4 regions of the Symbiopectobacterium purcellii genome follow, and region 2 is predicted to be linked to each of the others. Evidence: predicted binding sites of a transcription regulator. Region 2 holds the regulator's gene; each other region holds the start of a gene.

What was found. Region 2 encodes LexA, which represses DNA repair genes until DNA is damaged. Its sites were predicted from a motif close to TNCTGTATGTACATACAGNA; they were not measured.
Region 1: uvrB (excinuclease ABC subunit UvrB) is a predicted target of LexA. The motif match lies at 2,728-2,747, and genes of this name have one in related genera.
Region 3: K6K13_RS14760 (DinI-like family protein) is a predicted target of LexA. The motif match lies at 3,036-3,055, and genes of this name have one in related genera.
Region 4: rmuC (DNA recombination protein RmuC) is a predicted target of LexA. The motif match lies at 4,080-4,099, and genes of this name have one in related genera.

The regions. Positions count from the first base shown of each region.
Region 1 is NZ_CP081864.1:1,671,348-1,677,149, forward strand. It holds gene bioC (malonyl-ACP O-methyltransferase BioC) at 1-730, shown strand, start outside; gene bioD (dethiobiotin synthase) at 723-1,403, shown strand; gene K6K13_RS07730 (hypothetical protein) at 1,513-2,043, shown strand; gene uvrB (excinuclease ABC subunit UvrB) at 2,907-4,919, shown strand; gene K6K13_RS07740 (glyoxalase) at 4,945-5,379, shown strand; gene K6K13_RS07745 (gluconeogenesis factor YvcK family protein) at 5,398-5,802, opposite strand, start outside.
Region 2 is NZ_CP081864.1:482,253-488,054, reverse strand. It holds gene K6K13_RS02220 (glutathione S-transferase family protein) at 1-217, shown strand, start outside; gene K6K13_RS02215 (LysR family transcriptional regulator) at 246-1,148, opposite strand; gene K6K13_RS02210 (pirin family protein) at 1,257-1,958, shown strand; gene zur (zinc uptake transcriptional repressor Zur) at 2,056-2,577, shown strand; gene lexA (transcriptional repressor LexA) at 2,645-3,256, opposite strand; gene K6K13_RS02195 (diacylglycerol kinase) at 3,377-3,745, opposite strand; gene plsB (glycerol-3-phosphate 1-O-acyltransferase PlsB) at 3,874-5,802, shown strand, end outside.
Region 3 is NZ_CP081864.1:3,132,594-3,138,395, reverse strand. It holds gene K6K13_RS14775 (hypothetical protein) at 1-264, shown strand, start outside; partial or broken gene K6K13_RS14770 (MFS transporter) at 919-2,050, shown strand; gene cybB (cytochrome b561) at 2,103-2,651, opposite strand; gene K6K13_RS14760 (DinI-like family protein) at 2,778-3,017, opposite strand; gene K6K13_RS14755 (hypothetical protein) at 3,952-5,031, shown strand; gene K6K13_RS14750 (hypothetical protein) at 5,040-5,802, shown strand, end outside.
Region 4 is NZ_CP081864.1:991,242-997,043, reverse strand. It holds gene ubiB (ubiquinone biosynthesis regulatory protein kinase UbiB) at 1-712, opposite strand, end outside; gene ubiJ (ubiquinone biosynthesis protein UbiJ) at 709-1,317, opposite strand; gene ubiE (bifunctional demethylmenaquinone methyltransferase/2-methoxy-6-polyprenyl-1,4-benzoquinol methylase UbiE) at 1,342-2,097, opposite strand; gene rmuC (DNA recombination protein RmuC) at 2,484-4,034, opposite strand; gene argH (argininosuccinate lyase) at 4,250-5,620, opposite strand; gene argB (acetylglutamate kinase) at 5,730-5,802, opposite strand, start outside.

The DNA.
Region 1 (5,802 bases), 1.2 Mb from region 2:
TGCGCAGGCTTTTGGTCGTGCGGCGCAGCGCTACACCCGATTTGCCGAGCTGCAACGTACCAGCGGTGAGTATCTGATGACCTTGGCGCTGCCGCTTGCCGGGCCGCGGATACTGGATGCGGGCTGTGGCACCGGCCATTTTAGTCAACGCTGGCGCGCGTTGGGTAAGCAGGTGATCGCCTTGGATCTTTCAGTTGGCATGCTACAACAAGCGGCCGTTGAACACAGTGCCGATGTTTACATACAAGGGGACATTGAACATTTACCGTTAGCGGATGCCAGCGTCGATCTCTGTTTCAGTAATCTGGCGGTGCAATGGTGCGACGATCTGCCGCGTGCCATCGCAGCCTGTTATCGGGCCACGCGCCCCGGTGGTGCGGTGGTGTTTTCCACACTGGCTGAAGGTTCCCTCGGCGAGCTGGCACAGGCGTGGCTGAGCCTGGATGGTTCAAAACGCGTTAATGATTTTTTACCGTTGGCACAGATCGCTGATGCCTGCCGCCCTTATCGCCATCGGCTCTACCCGCATACCCTGAGCTACCGTTTTGCCACCGTGAGCGATGTGATGCACTCGTTGAAAGGGATTGGGGCCACCTGGCTCCATGGCGACCGTTCGCGCGGTTTGCTTACCCGGCGGCGGTTGCAAGCGCTGGCACAGGTTTATCCGGCGGCACCGGGCGGCTTTCCCCTCAGTTATCATTTGGTTTATGGGATTATTTATCGTGACTAAACGTTGGTTTATTACCGGAACAGACACTGAGGTGGGCAAAACCATCGCCAGCGGCGCATTACTACAGGCCGCTGCGCGGGCGGGCTACCGCTGTGCAGGCTATAAGCCAGTCGCTTCCGGGGCGGCAATGACTCCGCAGGGCATTCGTAATGAAGATGCTTGCCATCTGCAAGCGTGCAGCAGCGTGTCGCTCACTTACGATGAGGTCAACCCGTTGGTGTTTATTGAGCCCACCTCGCCGCATATCGTGAGCCGGGTTGAGCAGCGGTCCATTGATTTCGCGGTGATGTCGTGCGGTCTGGCGGCTTTGACCGAAAAGGCCGATTGGGTGCTGGTTGAAGGGGCGGGGGGCTGGTTCACGCCACTGACAGCACAGCAGACGTTTGCCGATTGGGTACAGCATGAGCAACTGCCAGTGATTCTGGTGGTAGGCATCAAGCTGGGCTGCATCAATCACGCGTTATTGACGGCGCAGGCCGTTGCGCAGTCAGGGTTGACGCTGGCGGGCTGGATTGCCAACGATATTCAACCGGCTGGACGCTGGCATCACGATTATCTGGAAACGCTGCAACACCATCTTCACGCGCCGTTGCTCGGCGAAATACCCTATATCGATACGCCACATACACTAAATTTGGGGGCGTATTTGGATATTTCTCTATTGTGTGCCTGAATATCATTATAGTTGCCTACAAATAAGGTGTTTGCCTTCTACGGATATTTTTATCTCAGAACATAATCTATGTTCTATATAATAACTATCTCTATCGAAGGTAATGAATATGGCGACGATTAGTCAGTGTTGTAATATGGCAATATGTGCTGCTGGCATTGAATCTGAGGATGAAAAAAATAAAATAATGTCCCCCAAAGGGGTTCTTGAGCATATTATTAATTTTTTCACTGCCGGCGGCATACGTCGTGCTAATGAGAGACTATATACAAAATTATGCCAATCGTTGTCAGACAACTTAACAAAGGAATCGTTGGGGATGCTAGATCTGATGCCTGATTCCCTTACGCTTCATGACATTGATGGATATTCAGTATCATTCTTTCTACCAAAAGCAAATAACAACACTGGCACCGTTACCGTCGAGGTACATAAATGCACAGGCAAAGGAAAAGACAGTGAGTATGCGAAAGGGGAGATTCGGCTTTTGGATTATATGGAAAAATGCTGCAAGGTAATTTTATCGCAGTCAGATTTATTAGATCCAGAAACAAAGCAAAAACTTATCTATGGCGCGACATATGAACTCGAACAGGAGATTATATATGATATTGCGCCGGAACACCGTGTAACATTATAAGCCGTCGTACACTTCTTCTGTTGCATAGGAAGCCGCAAGGGTTGCTTACACAGTCACAATTCATTGAATGATTTGTGCTCATTAACACTGTGATCTTATGGTTATGCAGAGTGCCCATAAGATCCGTGTTGGCAGTGGTGGCTTTCGCTTCCCGCTACTGGTGAGTGTTCCACTTGCGTTAACAAGCGGCTTTTTTGTGCAAAACGTCAAAAACCATGCATAAGTGAAATCCTTGCAAAAACGCTAAAAAAATTCTGATTTCCCTCAGCCCCATAACGATAAGATATTTCACTAAAGCAGCAGGCATGCGGGGTTGTGGGAGTTATCCACTACTTCTGTGGATAACCATGTGCATTAGGTTTAGAAAAACGGTGGAAAGCGAGAATTGGCGCGGGTTTTGGTTGAGTTGCTGTGATTCTCTGCTTTTTTGTTTAATTGATATAAATCAGTCAGTTAATTAAAATCAAGTCTCGGTTTATCGCCGACTGATGGTTGCATGTTTTTACACCACAGGTCTAACCACTTTGTTAAGACAAATACGCATTCTGGGGATAAATAGCACATTTTTAACTGGATAAATGCGTAACGCTGTGTTAATGCTTTTGGCGCCCATTTCTCTCTTGCACCCCGCTACGCTGACCGCAGGTTTACCCCGTGCATCATTTTGACCAACAAATGACTGGATGCTGTTTTTATATCCAGTATACTGTGGGTGAACGAATTTCTGAGGCGTACTGTGAGTGCTTATGCATGGTTAGCGCTATGCATGGTTAGTGCTATGCTTGACGCCTCACTCCATTGTTGAACGTTACTGTACGTTGCCTGGTCTCGCGACGTTTGGTCCACTTGTTGGTAGGTTGTTCATGAGCAAACCCTTTAAACTGCACTCCGAGTTTACCCCTTCAGGCGATCAGCCTGAAGCAATCCGTCTGCTGGAAGAGGGACTGGAAGCGGGGTTGGCACATCAGACGTTACTGGGGGTAACCGGTTCGGGAAAAACCTTTACCATTGCCAACGTAATTGCGGATCTTAACCGTCCTACCATGGTGTTGGCACCCAACAAAACGCTGGCGGCGCAACTCTATGGTGAGATGAAAGCGTTTTTTCCCGACAATGCGGTTGAGTATTTCGTTTCTTACTATGATTACTACCAGCCGGAAGCCTATGTGCCCAGCTCGGACACCTTTATCGAGAAAGACGCGTCGGTTAACGAGCATATTGAACAGATGCGTCTGTCTGCCACCAAAGCGCTGCTTGAGCGACGCGATGTCGTGGTAGTTGCGTCAGTCTCGGCTATCTACGGACTGGGCGATCCCGATCTCTATCTGAAAATGATGCTGCACCTGACGGTCGGCATGATTATCGATCAACGTTCTATTTTACGCCGACTGACCGAACTGCAATATTCGCGCAACGATCAGGCCTTTACGCGTGGTACCTTCCGCGTGCGCGGCGAAGTGATTGATATTTTTCCGGCAGAATCCGATGAGATTGCACTGCGCGTCGAACTGTTTGATGAAGAGGTTGAACGTTTGACGCTGTTCGATCCGCTTACCGGGCAGCAGTTACAAACGGTGCCGCGTTATACCATCTACCCGAAAACCCACTATGTCACGCCGCGTGAGCGTATTCTTCAGGCGATGGAAGATATTAAAGTGGATCTCGCAGAACGTCGAAAAATATTGTTGGAAAACAATAAACTGCTGGAAGAACAGCGTTTGACACAGCGTACCCAGTTCGACCTGGAGATGATGAACGAACTCGGTTATTGCTCCGGTATCGAAAACTATTCGCGCTATCTCTCTGGCCGTGGGCCGGGCGAGGCGCCGCCGACGCTGTTTGACTACCTGCCTGCTGATGGATTGCTGGTGATCGATGAGTCCCACGTGACCATCCCGCAATTGGGCGGCATGTATCGCGGTGACCGGGCGCGTAAAGAAACGCTGGTCGAATATGGTTTTCGTCTGCCGTCAGCGCTGGACAACCGGCCGATGAAGTTTGAGGAGTTTCAAGCGCTCGCGCCGCAAACCATCTATGTCTCGGCAACGCCCGGTAATTATGAGCTGGAACATTCCGGCAGCGATGTCGTCGAGCAAGTGGTGCGCCCTACGGGGCTGCTCGATCCATTGCTCGAAGTACGTCCGGTTGCGACGCAGGTGGACGATTTGCTGTCTGAAATCCGCAAACGCGTCGTGCTGAACGAGCGCGTGCTGGTCACCACCTTAACCAAACGGATGGCGGAAGATCTCACCGAATACCTTGAAGAACACGGTGAGCGCGTGCGTTATCTGCACTCGGACATTGACACCGTCGAGCGCGTTGAGATTATCCGCGATCTGCGACTGGGTGAATTTGATGTGCTGGTGGGCATTAACCTGCTCAGAGAAGGGTTGGACATGCCAGAAGTGTCGCTGGTGGCCATTCTGGACGCTGACAAAGAGGGCTTCCTGCGTTCGGAACGCTCCTTGATTCAGACCATCGGCCGTGCCGCACGTAACCTCAATGGTAAAGCCATTCTGTATGGCGACAAGATAACGCCTTCGATGCAGCGCGCCATTCAGGAAACGGAGCGGCGACGAGAGAAGCAGCAAGCCTACAACGAGGCGCACGGGATTGTACCTACCGGGCTTAACAAGAAAATCGACGATATCTTGCAACTGGGTCGGCCAACGGCGAAGGGTAAGGGGCGTGGTAGCCGTAAAGCGGCTGAGCCTGCCGCAGAGTACATGGCGCTGACACCCAAGGCGCTGGAGCAAAAAATTCGTGAATTGGAGGGCCAAATGATGACGCATGCGCAGAATTTGGAATTTGAAGAGGCTGCGGCATTGCGTGACCAGATTCATGCCTTACGTGAGCGATTTATCGCCGCATCCTGATTTCCCTGTGGAGCAAGGAGCCGACATGACATTTTCTCTACCCGATGTGGATGTACTGTTTATCGCGGGCTTCGGCCCGATCGTTGCGGACGCGGTGGCCAGTCGATCGCTCTATCTGGACACGTTACATTTGCCGCTTAAACCGCTCGGAGAATCGAGCGATTATCTGGTCGCCGATACGCTCGATGGGGTGAAACATTTTGCGCTGTGGCCGTTGGCGCAGGCGAGCCAATCCTGCTTCGGCACTGACCGCTGGCCGGATGATGTCACCGTGCCGCAAAGCTGGTTGGAGTTTGAAGTTGCTGATATGGCGGCCGCTACGGCTGCGGTTAAACGGGCGGGATATACCTTGCTGGTAGATAACCGACTCGAGCCGTGGGGGCAATGGGTGACACGTTTCCTTAGCCCGGAAGCCATTTTAGTTGGTGTTACCCACACGCCGTGGCTACGCGGGGAATAGCCCTCGGTTGTTGCACGGTTAGCCCAGGCGTTGCAGGGTAATTTCCAGCGCCTGGCGCAGCAGTTCGCGATCGTGATGGTGCGGCACGTCGGCCGCGCTTAACGGCTGTTGCACGATGAGACGATCGTTGATGCCCTGCACCGAGGTGTGTGGACTCACGATAACCGCATCCACCACTTTACGCCCCACCTTGTTTTCGATCATAGCGAGCTTTTGTGCCAGCGTCATATGGGCAGCGGCCTGATTGAGTTCTCGACCCAGATTGCCGATATAGACCACCTGCGCTGGCGTGCGGCGTAGGGCACGCGTCAGATCGTCCAGCAACAGCGGGGGCATCAGACTGGTCAGAAAGCTGCCCGGACCAATCAGGATCACATCGGCCTGAACGATGGCATCAATCGCTTCCTGCGTCGCCTTGACCAC
Region 2 (5,802 bases):
CAAACGTCGGCTGGCTGACTACCCGAATCTGTTTGGCTTCCTGCGCGATATTTACCAAATTCCTGGCATTGCAGAAACCGTGAACATTCCGCATATCCGCCATCACTACTACCGTAGTCACGGCACGATCAATCCTCACGGCATTATTTCCATCGGGCCAGAAAACCACCTGGGTGCGCCGCACGGACGTGACAGGTTTAATCAGCGGACGAATTAATCAGTAACAGACCGTCGCGAGTATCACCTCACGCCTGGTTCAGCGCTTTGGGCAATTCGCGCAAGAACCAGGATTTTGCCTCGCCCATGCTGTCACGACGCCAGGCCATGATAATCTGGCTCTCCATGGAATATTCCGGGCTGACAACCCGCAAGCGCCCTTCAGCAATATCCTGGGCGACCATCGGATAAGGCATGGTCGCCACGCCCAATCCCGCCAATAGCGCACGGCGTTTATCATCAATAGAACTCACCGTTAAACGCTGCTGCTTATCCAGCAGTTGCACCATTAATACCGGGCGTTCGCGCGCGGTATCCGCCACGGCGATCCCGCGATATTTAATGCGTGTCACATCCGACAGCGGCTCAGGCTCCTGATGAATAGGGTGATCCGGACTGGCGACGTAAACGTTGTTCATGGTGTATAGCTTGCGCGTATTCACTTCAGACGAAGCGCGAAAGTGCATATCAGGCGCAATCACGATATCGGCCCGCCCCTGCTCCAAACGCTCCCAGGCACCGGCCAGCACCTCGGTCAGCAATGACACCTGGGTATTGGCCTTCAGCGCCAGCTTATCCAACAGGGGAAACAATTTCTCGGTGGGGATCAGCGCTTCAACGACAATGGTAATATGGGTTTCCCAGCCACGCGCCAGCGCTTCCGCATCAGTGGTCAGTTTATCGGCAGCTTCAAGCAGGATTCGCCCCCGTTCGAGCAACATACGCCCCACGTTGGTAAATTTTGTGCGATGCCCTGAGCGATCAAAAAGCACGACGTCGAGCTCTTCTTCCAGCTTCTGCATGGTGTAGGTGTAGCTCAGCGCCGACGGCACGCGCCCCAACTCATCAGCCGCTGCCGCAAAGCTGCCACGGCGATCGATGGCATCCATCACTCGCAGCGCTTCCAGCGTTAATGCCCGTTCTTTTGCCATTTATTCACTCATTCAGGAATTTTGAATATACCGACCAGATTAACTAGCTAACAATCCAACGTCCACACAATTACTATTTGTTTAGTGTAATTTTTGAGGTTCAGAACCATGATCATATGCAGAACAGCGGAACAGTGCGGTCAAGCTGACTACGGCTGGCTGCAAGCGCGCTACACCTTCTCCTTCGGCCATTATTTCGATCCTGAGCTGTTAGGCTTTGCCTCACTGCGCGTGCTGAATCAGGAAGTCCTCAAGCCTGGCTCGGCATTTCAGCCACGCACCTACCCGCAGGTCGATATTTTAAATATTCTGCTGCAAGGTGAAGCGGAATATCGCGACAGCAACGGAGGCCATATCCGCGCAAAAGCGGGCGACGTCCTGTTATTAGCCGCACAGCCTGCGGTGAGTTACAGCGAGCACAGTATCAGCGATACCACGCCGCTGACACGTTTGCAGTTGTGGTTCAATGCCTGCCCGTCGCGGGAAAACAGCGCGCTGCAACGGCTTGCACTGTGCGATACAAAGGTCAAGCTGCTCGCCTCACCGGAAGGTGAAAACAGCAGCCTGCAACTTCGCCAGCAGGTTTGGGTACACCATCTGCAATTGGACGAAGGCGAACAGCACACGTTTACGCTCAACGGCAACCGCGCCTATTTTCAGGTGATTCACGGTGCAATGGAAGCCATGACGCCGCAAGAGAACGCAGCGATGTTACAGTGTGGAGACGGCGCCTTCATTCAGCAGGAAAAACAGCTGACTATCCGCGCCAAAGCCCCGCTGCGTGCGCTGCTTATCGATCTGGTTGCCTGAGGCGCATTAAACCCACTGATGGATTATCACAGCGCGATCCATGCCTTACATGGTAAGATGAACAACATGTTCATCATCATGCGGTAGGATCAGGCCAATGGATTCAAGCGACCAAGACAAACTCCTCGCCCAGGCGGAAAGTATTTGCCAACAGCGCAACGTACGCCTTACGCCACAGCGACTCGAAGTGCTTCGGCTGATGGCGCAGCAACACGGCGCGATCAGTGCGTACGATCTGTTGGATCTGCTGCGCGCTTCAGAACCGCAAGCCAAGCCCCCTACCGTCTATCGCGCACTGGATTTTCTGCTGGAGCAAGGGTTTATCCACCGCGTGGAATCGACCAACAGCTATGTCATGTGTCACCACATTGAAGAGCATAGCCATACTTCAGCGCTGTTTATTTGCGATCGCTGCGGACAAGTGACAGAACGTCAGACGGAAGGCATTGAAGCCATTCTTCAGCAATTGGCACAAAGCGCCAATTTTACGCTGCGCCACAGCGTGGTAGAAGCGCATGGCCTGTGCGAGGCCTGTCAGGAAGTGGCTGATTGCCGTGAACACGGGCACTGCCACCACGACCATACGGTGCCCATCAAAAATGCGAAACCTGGTCGTTGATCTGAGCGTGCATCACGTCCCCGACAAGGCTTTTCCTGAACAGAAGCGCCCTGTCGGTTAACGGGATTTAACTCCACTCACCGTTACGGATAACGCCGACGGCCAGCCCTTCGATACTGAAGCTCTGCTCACGCAAATCAACCACGATGGGAGCAAAGGCCTCATTCTCCGCCAGAAGTTGTACGGTATTACCTTGACGCTTCAAGCGCTTAACCGTCACTTCATCTTCGATGCGCGCCACCACTACCTGTCCGTTACGCACTTCTTGCGTTTTATGCACGGCAAGCAAATCGCCGTCCAGTATCCCGATGTCCTTCATCGACATACCGCTGACGCGCAGCAGAAAGTCTGCGTGCGGCTTGAACATGGCCGGATCGACCTGATAGTGGCACTCGATGTATTCTTGCGCCAGCAACGGTTCACCGGCCGCAACACGACCAATCAGCGGCAGACCGGCATTTTCTTCTTCCATCAGCAGGCGGATCCCGCGTGATGCACCGGAGACGATTTCAATTACGCCTTTACGCGCCAGCGCCTTCAGATGCTCCTCCGCCGCGTTAGGTGAGCGGAAACCCAGTCGCTGGGCAATCTCAGCACGCGTTGGCGGCATGCCGGACTGCGCAATATGATCGCGAATCAGATCATAGACCTGCTGCTGTCTGGTTGTTAATGCTTTCATCCCGCCCCCTGGTTGTTTATACAGTTTATCTGTGAGTATATACAGGTCATCGCGGCTTGGGAATGACAGAGAGGCAAATAGCCGTGTTTTTATGAGCATTGCCCCAAAATCATGCTGAAATCACCCCAGAACCAGAGGCCAGAGAATGCTGACCCAGACAATGGCGGCAAAGACCAAGGCCACAAACACAGCCGCCGATCCGATATCCTTGGCGCGCCCGGACAGTTCATGGTGCTCCGTCCCCACGCGATCGACAACGGCCTCAATCGCGCTGTTGACTAACTCCATCAGCACCACTACCACCACCACGCCAATCAGCAATAGCCGCTCCAGCAGTGACACGGGGAGCCAACACGCAACCAGCACCGCTACCACCAGCAGCATCAGTTCTTGCCGAAATGCAGCTTCGTGCTGCCATGCCTGTTTCAGCCCTTTGAGAGAGTACCCGGTTGCCTTGATAATCCGAGTTACCCCGGTAGCCTTATTCATGTTTTTTCACCCGTTTATCAGAGATTTTTTGCAATTTTCCCGTAACACCGTTGTCTCACACCACAGATCTCCCGTGTACTTTCTGGTATCCTTGCGGCGCATTGCTACTCATGAGGCTTCTGGTTGTTATGTCCGGCTGGCGTAAAATTTACTATAAATTACTGAATTTCGCACTTAAATTGTTAGTGAAAAGCAAGATAATTCCTAACGATCCCGTGGCGGAGTTAGGGCTAGATCCGTCTCGCCCCATCCTTTATGTGCTGCCCTATAACTCACAGGCGGATTTACTGACGCTGCGCGCAAAATGCCAAGCTTTAGAACTGCCCGATCCGCTGGAACCGACTGAAATTGACGGTGTATCACTGCCCAGCCACGTGTTTATTAACGATGGTCCGCGCGTGTTCCGCTATTACACGCCCAAGCAGGAATCCGTCAAACTGTTCCATGATTATCTGGATCTGCACCGCAACAATCCCTATCTCGATGTACAGATGGTGCCCGTTTCTGTCATGTTTGGCCGCTCTCCGGGCCGCGAAGGACAGCACGGCGCGACGCCGCACCTGCGTCTGTTGAATGGCATTGAGAAGTTTTTTGCGGTGATCTGGCTGGGACGCGACAGCTTTGTGCGCTTCTCCAGCATCGTGTCGCTGCGCCACATGGCCACCGAACACGGCACAGACAAAACCATAGCGCACAAACTGGCGCGTGTCGCCCGCATGCACTTTGCCCGTCAGCGTCTGGCCGCCGTTGGTCCACGCTTGCCAGTACGTCAGGAGTTATTCCATAAGCTGCTGGATTCTAAGGCCATCAAGAAAGCCGTTGAAGATGAGGCACGCAGCAAGAAAATCTCCCATGAGAAAGCGCAGCAAAATGCCATCGCCCTGATGGAAGAGATCGCCGCGGACTTCTCTTATGAAGCCGTGCGACTTTCCGATCGCATTCTGAGCTGGACCTGGAACCGCCTGTATCAAGGCATCAACGTGCATAATGCCGAGCGCGTGCGCCAGTTGGCACAGGATGGCCATGAACTGGTTTACGTGCCTTGTCACCGTAGCCACATGGACTACCTGCTGCTTTCTTATGTGCTGTATCATCAAGGTCTGGTTCCTCCCCATATCGCGGCCGGCATCAACCTGAATTTCTGGCCCGCAGGCCCGATTTTCCGCCGCCTGGGGGCTTTCTTTATTCGCCGGACCTTCAAAGGCAACAAGCTCTACTCCACCATTTTCCGCGAATATCTCGGCGAGCTGTTCTCACGCGGCTACTCCGTTGAGTACTTTATGGAAGGGGGACGTTCGCGCACGGGTCGATTGCTGGAGCCCAAGACCGGCACGCTGGCCATGACCCTTCAGGCGATGCTGCGCGGCGGTACCCGCCCTATCACGCTGGTGCCGATTTATGTGGGTTATGAGCATGTGATGGAAGTGGGCACCTATGCGAAAGAGCTGCGCGGTGCCACCAAAGAGAAAGAGGGCTTCATGCAGATGGTGCGCGGGTTACGCAAACTGCGCAACCTGGGGCAAGGCTATGTGAATTTTGGCGAACCGCTGTCTTTGACGCCTTACCTCAACCACCATGTGCCGCAGTGGCGCGAAACTATCGATCCGATTGAAGCGCAGCGCCCTACCTGGCTCACGCCTACCGTGCAGGATATTGCCGATATCATCATGGTGCGCATTAACAATGCTGCCGCTGCGAACGCCATGAACCTGTGCTCCACGGCATTGTTGGCGTCACGTCAGCGCGCGCTGACCCGTGAGCAAATGCATGAGCAGCTGGACTGCTATTTGCAACTGCTGCGCAATGTACCTTACAGCAAAGATGTTACCGCACCGAAAAAGACCGCGCCGGAACTGCTGGAACACGCGCTGGCGATGAATAAATTCGAAGTCGAGCAAGACAATATTGGCGAGATCATCATTCTGCCGCGTGAACAGGCCGTGTTGATGACTTATTATCGCAATAACATCCAGCACTTGCTGGTGCTGCCATCGATGATTGCCAGTATTGTCATGCACCGCGGGAGGATCACGCCGGATGAGTTAACACGACAGATG
Region 3 (5,802 bases), 2.3 Mb from region 2:
CGCGATTTGGACAACCTGATTGTGAGCGATCCCGACAACGCGGTTTCTTATTACGTTTTGCGCGGGCTGGCAGATAGCTATGTTACTTTGTATGCCGATCAGGTGGTTAGCCCTGAGTTCGCGCATCAGGCAAAAACGGAAATGCTTCGATTGCTTGATATCGTAAAACCGGCATTGGCAGATAAAAGCGCATCGGTGGCCGTGCGCTATGAGGCGATCAACGCGTTGGTAACCAGCTACTCATCGGGAAAAAAACGGTTTTAGCCTGCGATTTAGCCCCTTGCATCCAGCGATGTAACGGGGGGGCTCTCCCCATCATCCTCCGCTTCAGGAGGATTTTTTTTAACTATTGCTTGTTATTTTGTATCAAAAATAAAACAAACGGGTAAATTCTGTTGCCTTTCCCTGTTTGAGCAATGGACGGGAAGTCAGCGTATCGGTTTGCATTTCAATGGTGATTTCTTTTTTTGCACTGATTTAGTGATAATATGGTGCGTTTGCATTACTTTGGTGCTGCCGTTTACCTAAATGTGTGCACAATCCTTTTCGTTCAAAGAGACATTTCCCCGTTCTTAGGGAATGACTAAAAAATAATTCATTATAAATCATGTGATTGATAATTTCGCCGCTCAAGGTTGAGCGCTTTTGCGAAGTAAACGTTTGCGTGGTTATTAGGCAAAGAAGTGGTATGACTATTGCTAGTGATGGTTGTATCAAAAATGATACTGGTGGCGCACAAGGGCAAGGGCAGCAATACCAGGCATGTAATTTCATATTCTTATAACAATGATTCAGGAGAGCAGGATGGAATCAATTCCTTCACAAAGTGCACCCGCTTCAAGGTCGGGGAGCACGGAAAAAGAACACGTTGACAGCTACAGTTGGAAAGCATTAGCAGGGTCGGCAGTGGGCTACTCCATGGACGGATTTGATTTGCTGATTCTCGGCTTTATGCTGACGGCAATATCTGCGGATTTGAGTCTGACGTCCGGCCAGGCTGGATCGTTGGTTACCTGGACACTGATCGGTGCGGTAATCGGTGGTTTGATTTTTGGTGCCTTAAGCGATCGTTACGGCCGTATTCGTGTACTGACCTGGACCATTGTCCTGTTCGCCGTGTTTACCGGGCTGTGTGCTTTTGCACAGGGCTACTGGGATTTGCTTGTCTACCGGACGATTGCCGGTATCGGTCTGGGCGGTGAGTTTGGTATCGGGATGGCGCTGGCAGCGGAAGCCTGGCCTGCCAAGCATCGCGCCCGTGCCTCTTCTTACGTTGCGTTGGGTTGGCAGGCTGGTGTATTAGGCGCGGCGCTGATTACCCCTGCGTTGCTGCCGCACATTGGCTGGCGCGGCATGTTTCTGGTGGGGATTCTTCCGGCATTTGTTGCCTGGTTTATCCGTCATCGGCTGCACGAACCGGAAGTGTTTGTGCGTAAGACAGATAAGAAAGCCTCGACGTGGTCTTCTTTCAAACTGCTGATGAAAGATAAGGCGACCAGCAAAGTCAGCGCCGGGATCGTGGTGTTGACGTCAGTACAGAACTTTGGTTATTACGGCATCATGATCTGGATGCCAAGCTTTCTGTCCAAAACCTTGGGGTTCAACCTGACCAAATCGGCCATGTGGACCTCGGTGACCATTCTGGGCATGATTGCCGGTATCTGGGTGTTTGGGCAACTGGCAGATCGCATTGGCAGAAAACCGTCGTTTTTACTGTTCCTGGTAGGCGCAGTGGTTATGGTCTTGACCTACTCCCAGTTGACCGACCCCATGACCATGCTGTGGGCCGGTGCGCTGCTCGGGGTGTTTGTTAACGGTATGATGGGCGGCTATGGTGCGGTGATGTTTGAGGCCTATCCAACCAACGCCCGTGCGACCGCGCAGAACGTGCTGTTTAACGTTGGTCGTGCTTGGCCCCGTCGTGATTGGTGCTGTTGCCAGCGTCTACTCCTTCCAGATGGCAATCGCATTGCTCGCCGTTATCTACGTGCTGGATATTATCGCGACGCTGTTCCTGATCCCTGAATTGAAAGGGAAAGCGCTGGAATAACGATTCCCCAGATGCGAATTTAAGGCCAGAGCATATGCTCTGGCCTTTGCGTTTAGTGCGTTTGCGAGGTGTCGGATTTGCCCGGCATCATGCGCAGCAGCGTATTATCCCGCTGAATATAATGATGAAACAGTGCAGCGCCAGCATGCAGGGCAATCAGTACATAGCCCAGATTGGCGAGCGTTTCGTGAATGTCTTTCAGCAGGAACTGCGTATCGTCATCGGGTGTTACGAAAGGGGAGACCGTCAAGCCCATGAGCGACCATTCGTTGTCGCCATACGCCATCATGGCAATACCCAGCAGCGGCAATGCCAGGAAAGTGACATAAAGCACGATGTGTGTCAGCGTGGCGAGGTGATGCTGCCAGCGCGGCGGCGTGGGCACGATCGCGGGGGTTTTGTATTTGTGTTTGAGCCCGATACGGATAAACATCAATACCCAAACGGCAACCCCTGCGTTGTAATGCAGCGTTCTCATCGCTGAAAAGGCAAAGGAGGAGCGTGGAAACCAGCCACGCAATTCCATCGCCGCATACACCAGTGCAATCAGCAGCAGCGTTACCCAATGCAGGTGGATCTGTAATCTGGAGAATCGAGTCATCGTGGCATATCCCATTGAATGCTATAGCGTGTTGGCATTAAGAATGCCGTAACATAAACAAACATTGAGAGTTACCGGAAATAACACCACATCGTCAAGGGAGATTTAAAATCTTTACGTCGCGCATCATTCGTTAACCAGCCATTCATCTGCATCATTAAACATCTCTTCTATTATGCGATTGATGACCGCTTTATCCGATTTACTGGCATCCGAATTTATCGCGTTCGCCTGCATGGCTTTAGCCCTCACTTCAGCATCAGGGAATGAGCGATGTACCCGTTTTGTCAGCTCTTTTTCGATAAGATGGTGGGCGTTGTTCAGTCCGGCAACGTTACGTTTGTCATAAACAAGTTCAACAAACATGAAAGCTATCCTTGAGTTTACTGTTTTTATATACAGTGCGCGTAAACCTGGTTTTTGGAAAGCGAAATTTATCAACATAATCTGGTACCCAGCGTGTCATTAGGATGATTGGCTGCGGGTAGATCTTTCTGCGGCTTTGCGGTATTGACACTGCTTTTTGAGCTAAATGCTTATAAAACAATGCATTATACATGAAGTGCCGGACATTGGCGCGGGCTAAAGTGGAATGACTACCGGGAGACGGGTGATGCATTGGAGCAAGCGTTGATTGCGGGGGCTATCGTGAATGCTGTTGCGCTAGCCAGAAGTGAACTGCCTCCTGGCGACAGCTTGCCTCAGGGTGCCGTGCGGGGCGAATTGCTCCCTGATGTCAGGCGAAAAGCGTTACCTGGGGGCGTTTTTATTTCTTGTGTACGAGCAATGAATAATCTAAATCGTCCTTTTGTGGCTATAATCGCAGAGGTGACTAAATATAGTAAACTTCTATAAATATATTAACTTATTATATTCTCTGTAATTGAGTATGAGTATTAACATAATGCGTTTTGCTTTAATTTCCCTGAAGGCATAATGAGTATGTATAATCGTAAAGTGATATAGTTAATGGTTATTTTTTCGTATTATCGGATTCGTTAATTTCTGTCGTGCGCATACAATAAAATGTGCCATCATTCGATGGTGACTATAAGGGATGCATGATAAATGTGGCATATGATTATCAGGTATTCATAGCCATTTAATAAAGAATTGTCATCAATATTTATTTCGAGTGCCTGCGGTTTTTCTTGATGGTTATTATTTTTAATTTTAGTTTTGATAAACAATCTTAATATATCATTACATGTGCTATTGCATAACCCATTTAATATATTTGTGGTAGTGCTATGCCGTATTTACAGGATACCTTTTTAAATAAATACTGCTGAGGTTATAAATGCCGATAACATCTGATTTTGAATACCAATGTCATGATAATTTCTTGCACGATGATACGTTAAATCATACCCGAAAAAAAGATAATGTTGCTTTGCTCAATGAGATAACAACCATCAATAATGAGCAAGATTTTAATGAGTGCAATACGCATATTTTCTCGAAAGAACATAATAATGAAGCATCACGTAGCACTTCTCATTCAGGAAGATATAATAATGACACCGAAGCAGGAAAAGTATCACGACATAGAATGTTTAGAAGAATGCTGGGACTCATTGCTTCAGTGACAAGTATTGTATCGTTATGGAAAATAGGGGGAAGCGGTTATCATAAAAATAACCAACTCTGTTTATCAATTGATAAAAGCCTTGATTTATTAAATGAATTCCCGATTGACAATTTAGAAAATGCCAGAAATACACTGCCACTTAAGCTATATAAAAATGATGGATCTTTTAATAATATATTGTGTGATGGCATGAATTTATCACAGCATGAATATTTGAAAGAGATTGTGGTTATTGACAATTTATCATTGCAGAATATCAATGAGCTATATCAATCAGTATTGTTTATAGATCATAAAAGAAATGTAAGATCAATACCTTTACCCTATGAACATCATGTTAATGCATCAGAGATAATAAGTAATATTATAAACAACAACGATATTGATTGGAGGATCAGAGAGGAATTTAAGGGGGTCTATCATAAAGCTAAAGATTTTATTGATATAAAAAATATCAATGAAGGAATAGAAAAAGATGTAAAGCTGATTTTAGCCTGTGTTAGTTTAATGTTACAATATCTCCATGAGAATAAAATTAATAATTTAAGTAAGTTCTCTTTTATTTATGGCGTTGCTTTTACTGAATCATTACTTTCAATTTTGGATGAGATGAAAGCGTCGGATTTAGGCATAATAGATAAAAGATATAAACAAAGTGTTATGTTAATGATAAGGGATATTTACGCCAATAAAGAGAACGAATCATATAATAATTCTATGTATTTTCATGAGAATATTATTGATGCTAAGGCATTGGGAAAAATGATATTTATTTTTACTCTGCATTAAGAAGCACAGTGCTTGAAACAAAGAATATGGAGACCACAACGCCTGAGTCTGAAAAAGATGATGTTAAAGTCGTAAATCTTGTCTCATGCCAGATGGAAAGAGAGAATTTAACATTGATCGATGTATTAAGAACGATATCTGAAACGATTAAATCACCGTTGCTTAGCCTTATCAAAGAAACCCGGATTGTTTATCAATATAGTATAGAGAATAATGGATGTCCTGCTCCTATTTCTCCTGAGATGCAAGGCGTTATAGAAACAGTGACGAGGTGTTTAGATAATCTTATGTCATGGGATACCCATTATAACCGCGGGCGTTTAGTTTCATTGATTGCTGCATCTGTTATTAGCATGTTAGCCGACTCTATTGAAGATAAAGAGTTGTCTTTGGATTCTGTTAGCGAAATCAATGGATATATCTTAAACTTAACAAAAGACATTGTCTCATCCCTGTCAACCAAACAAATTAAAGACATGGATTCAGCGAGTGCGAATGAAGAAATCATGACAATGATTAAAGGTTTGAAATACCAAAATAATAAATTAACGATTCATACTGAGAACCCAATAAAAACTGTTTTTATTGATACGGGATACAATAATTTTGTTGATGAAGAAAGTCAGAAAGCCTTGTATTATGATTCAAAAAATTATTGGTATATTAGTCGTGATGAAAGTTATACATTTGAGTGGCAGAATGCTTTAGAAAAAAATCATGGGTATAAATTAAGTGGATCCGATGTGGTTATTATTAACAATAGCTCTCCGG
Region 4 (5,802 bases), 510 kb from region 2:
CACTGCAATAATCCGAGTAAATTTCAGGAATATACAGCATCGGGCTGCCGTCAAAGTTACGGCGCAATTGAATGGCATTTGCGGCTTCACGCAGCAGGTTTAATTCATCAAGCAGGGTTTTCTCGTACTCGCGCACCACTTCACGTGGGCGCAAACGCCGTCCATCCGGCAACAGCATCGGCAGCCAGCCCGCCAAACGGTTCATCAGCCGCATATCCGCCTTGATAACGGGGAGGATATCAGGACGAATGACCTTGATAACCACTTCCTGGCCGTTTGCTTTGAGCCGCGCGGTATGCACCTGTGCGATAGACGCAGAGGCCAGTGGCACTATCTCAAAATCATCAAACCAGCTTTCGAGAGGAATCCCCCCCATCGAGAGTTCGATCTGTTCACGGGCCAGTTTGCCGTCAAAAGGATCGACACGATCCTGAAGGATAGCGAGTTGATCGGCAATCTCCGGTGGAAAAAGATCGCGCCGGGTAGACATCATCTGGCCGAACTTGATCCACACTGGGCCCAATTCCTGCAACGCCAAACGCAAACGTTCGCCAAGCGGTTTGTCCTTATGGCGGTTTGGCATCCAGAATAGGAATTTGCGCCAGACACGCAGCGGTAAGGTGATGCGCAAATGCGGGATCAGCTCATCGAGCCCGTAACTCAACATGACGCGAATAATGTGGTAAAGGCGCAGCAATTCACTTGGCGTCATGCGGCAGACTCCAGCTTCGCCAGGCGTGCCGCCAGCGTATCAACGTCATCGCTCAACGCAGCCACTTCATCATACCACCAGGCGGCTTCTAAGCGCCCCGGCGCAAGCCGCCACTCTTCCGTTACGGTTTCCGTTAAATAGCGCCGCTGGCGATCGAACAAACGGGTGGCACCGCGAAATGCACCTTGTACCGTCTGGCCAATGCCTTGCGCGACAACGTCGCCCGTGTAAGGCGCAAGCCATTCTGCGGGATCGCATTCCGCCAAATCCAACAGATTGACAAAGTGTTGGACAACTTGCATATCCCCTTCAATCACCAGTTCACCGCGACGCATCAGCGATGAAAGCTGCTGGCGATCGCGCAACGTGAGCAGTGCGGGTATCCGGGTTTCTAACTGACAATCCGCCGTATCAGCCCACTGGCTTACCACATCAACGCGGTGCTCACCAAAGACCAATACCAGCGGCACCGGCAGTTCCGCTAACACAATTTTGAGCGTTTTGCCCTGTAGTCGCTGGCGCGCCGCTTTCAAGCTACGTTCACGAAAAAGCAGGCTATTTAACGCCGTTTCCAGCGCGGCAGTCAGCACAGACGTTATCAGCATCAGCGTTTCCCACTATAAAACAACTTAAAATTTGAACCCACGGTGTAACGCGACAATGCCTCCCGTGAGGTTGAAGTAGTTTACACTGTCAAAGCCCGCATCCACCATCATGCCCTTCAGCGTTTCCTGGTCCGGATGCATGCGTATCGATTCCGCCAAATAACGGTAGCTGCCTGGATCTTTAGTCACCATATCGCCAATGCGCGGCAAAACATGGAATGAGTAGAAATCGTAGACTTTGCTGAGCGGTTTCAACATCGGTTTGGAAAACTCCAGCACCAACAAGCGTCCACCAGGCTTCAAAACGCGGAACATGGAGCGTAGCGCTTTGTCTTTATCCGTCACATTGCGTAAACCGAAAGAAATGGTGATGCAGTCAAAATAGTTATCCGGGAAGGGCAGCGCTTCCGCATTGGCCTGCACATAGCTGACGTTATCAATAATCCCCAGATTGCGGAGCTTTTCGCGCCCCACTTTCAGCATGGAAGCATTGATATCAGCCAGCACCACTTCGCCTGATTCGCCGACCAGGCGGGAGAATTTAGCGGTTAAATCCCCCGTCCCGCCCGCCAGATCCAGCACGCGCTGGTCGCGCCGGACGCCGCTGCACTCAATCGTAAACCGTTTCCAGGCACGATGAATCCCGAAGGACATCAAATCGTTCATCAGGTCATATTTTCCCGCTACCGAGTGAAATACCCCTGCTACCATGGCCTCTTTATCGTTTTTATCGACAGTACGAAAACCAAAATGCGTGGTTTTCTCCGGATCGTTCGTCATGTTCTTCGCCCTACTTTTCCAAATCAGAATTGTGGTCAATCCCCTTTGCGCACTATCGGCTCAACTCACCGCTCACATTGCGCTGTCGAGCGTTATGCGCAACACGAGCTTGGCGTGTCTGTGCGCGTTTCGCATCAACAATTGAAGAGGAACATCGAATTTTGAAACTACCCCTTAATGGGGAGAGTGTAACAGACCAGGCTTAAAAACCCACCGCTCTGATGCACTGAATAAAGTTGTATATCCTAAATAACTCGCGTGGCAGGAAGGCGGCAAGTGAGTGAATCCCGATGAGCTTACTCAAGTAAGTGATTCGGGTGAACGAGCGCAGCCAACGCACCTGCAACTTGAAGTTGCACGGATAAAACGCGAACATACGTGATGCATCACAGACGATCTGACATTTCTGTATCCGTGCCTTGCACGTGTTCCCCCCTAGGCGGGGTCTCTGTTTGAATCGTTTCAGACAGCGTTTCCAGACCGTCAGCCTCAGCAGAAAGCACCGCTTGCTCTGCCACGTTGGGGTTTATGGTACGCTTAACCTCAACGCCAAGGGAACGGAAACCTTCTACTTGGGCTATCAGATTACCGCGCCCGGAAGCCAGTTTGTTCATAGCCTGCCGATAGCTGGCCTGTGATTTATCCAGGCTTTGCCCTAACGCCGCCATGTCTTCCACAAAGAGACGCAGTTTGTCGTACAGGCGAGAGGCACGATCGGCGATCTGCTGCGCATTGCGGCTTTGCTGTTCATAACGCCACAGATTGGTGATGGTACGTAACGCGACGAGCAGCGTGGTAGGGCTTACCAACATGATGTTGTGTTGCAGGGCTTCACTGATCAATTCAGGATGGCGGTCGATAGCAACCAGAAAGGCAGGCTCGACGGGGATAAACATTAACACATAGTCCAACGAGCGCAGCCCCGGCAATTGCTGATAGTCCTTATGACTCAGCAGACGGATATGCCCGCGCACGGAGGCGATATGCTCGTTGAGTGCACTGGCACGTTCACCGTCGTCTTCACTGTTAAAGTAGCGCTCATAGGCCACCAGCGACATCTTGGCATCAATCACTACATCTTTGCCCTGCGGGAGGCGCACGATCACATCGGGCTGCATGCGCCCGTTTGCGCCCGTCTGAATACTGACCTGCGTTTGGTATTCATGGCCTTCACGCAACCCCGAGGCCTCAAGCACGCGTCCCAGCACCACTTCGCCCCAGTTCCCCTGGGTTTTATTATCGCCTTTCAGAGCCTTAGTCAGATTGACCGCTTCTCGCGCCATTTGCACGTTGAGTTGCTGCAACTGACGAATTTCATGCGCCAGCGTGTGGCGCTCACGCGCTTCACTGCCGAACCCCTCCTGAACCTGACGACGAAAGCCGTCCAACTGTTCCCGCAGTGGCGTCAGTAGTTTATCGAGGCTCTGTTGATTTTGCTCATCCACACGACGGCCGCTGTGCTCAAAAATCCGGTTAGCCAGATTTTCAAACTGCGTCGTCAGGCGTTGCTCGCTGTTGATTAACAGACGCTGTTTTTCCTCAGCGGCGAGGCGCGTCTCTTCCAGACGGATGGTCACTTCACGCAGTTCAGCTTCCTGCGCACCGTTGGCTTCGCGCAGCGCACGCAGTTCCTGGTTGAGTTGGTTGCACTCCTCTTGCAGACGGACCATAACCAGCAGTTTTTCCTGATGAGCGGTGAGTTTACCGTGCATCAGACGCAGCTCCATATCATCCTGACGTCGACGTTGCTCGTCCTTATCACGCCCGAGTTGAAGCTCGCGTACCGCGCTTTGCGCCTGCTGTAACGCTTGTTCTTGTATACGTTGTTCCGTTTCTTGCCGGGCGCGACGCTGCTGATAACGCAGGCTGGCAATGAGCCATCCCGCCAGCACCCCGACCGCCCCGCCGCTTACGCCGTAAAAGAGGGTGATATCCACGTCGTATTCCTTTCGTTATCGCCACTGTCCGTCAAGGTAAAGTGATACTGTATGTATGTCCAGAAAGAATAGCGCAGGCCAACGTAAAGCGGCATCGTTGTCGGCAGTGAAATGGTTAAAATGCGAGGCGTCTTGCGTTATGGCTTTCGGTGAGTGGCTGAATAAAAAAGGGCCGGCAATCCGGCCCTGATACAGGTGACAGAACGCTATCGCGATTACAGACGCCCTTTGGCATCGGTAATCGCCTGCGCCACCTGCCGTGGTGACACACCGCCTTTGGCCGCGCGTTTTTCCAGACAGGATTGCAGAGACAGGATGGGATAAACATCATCACCAATGGTGGCGCTGAATTTCTGCAAATCTGCCAGCGACAGTGCTTCCAGCGGCTTACCCTGCCGAATGGCTTCCACCACAGCTTCACCGACAATGTGGTGCGCTTCACGGAACGGAACGCCTTTTGCCACCAGATAGTCGGCCAGTTCAGTCGCATTCGCGTAGCCCTGCTGTGCCGCTTCCTGGCAGCGCGGACGGCGAACCTGAATGCCTTCCAACACCAGTGCCGCCATCATCAGACAGTCATGCCAGGTATCGAGCGCGTCGAACAGCCCTTCTTTGTCTTCCTGCATATCCTTGTTGTACGCCAACGGCAAGCCTTTGAGCGTCATCATCATGCCAGTCAGCGCGCCTTGCACCCGACCCGATTTACCGCGAATCAACTCCAGCGCATCCGGGTTTTTCTTCTGCGGCATCAGGGAGGAACCGGAAGTCACTCGATCGGACAGCTCAACGAACCCGGATTCACCGCTGTTGAAGAAAATCAGATCTTCAGCAAAGCGTGACAGGTGCACCATGCCAATCGAGGCATTAGAGAGCAGTTCCAGTACGTGGTCACGATCTGACACCGTATCCAGACTGTTACGCGTGGCAGACGCAAAACCTAACCAGCCCGCCAACTGCTCACGATCGATAGGATAGGCAGTGCCAGCCAACGCGCCGCAGCCCAATGGGCTGACATCAAGGCGTTTTAACGTATCTTCCAGGCGGCTTTCATCGCGTACCAACATTTCGTGGTAGGCCAGACACCAATGGGCAAAGGTCACCGGTTGAGCGCGCTGCAAATGGGTGTAGCCCGGCATCACCGCATCCTGATTCACTTCTGCGGTAGCCACTAACGCGGCGCGCAGTTGGCGTACCGCCAGTTGCAGTTCGCTGATTTGCGCTTTGCACCACAGTTTAAGATCGGTGGCGACCTGATCGTTACGGCTGCGGCCGGTGTGGAGCTTTTTGCCCAAATCGCCCACTTTGTCGATCAGCTTCTGCTCTACCCAGCTATGAATATCTTCAGCATCGCTTTGCAGAATCTGTTCTGGGTTGGCTTGCACCTCGGCCAGCAGCGCATTCAGCGCCTGCTCTAGCTGCTGCTGTTCCTGTTCGCTGAGTACATTGACCGTCACCAGCGCTTTTGACCAGCCGATAGAGCCGACGATATCTTGCTCCGCCAGACGGTAATCAAACCGCAGCGAGTCATTAAATTGTTTGAACCGCTGATCTGCCGCCTGACTGAAACGACCGCCCCACAACGCCATAACCGATACTCCCAAAATGTGCTTCAATGTCTTGTAACCATGCGGGCGGGCCCGCATGCTCGCTTCCGTTACCTTTCGACTAACGGAAATGCCTTACAGATTAACAGATTTACGCCAGAATCCGCGTGCCAATCGGCGTGCCGTTAAACAGCGCGGGCAGTTGATCGGCATGACGCCAACTG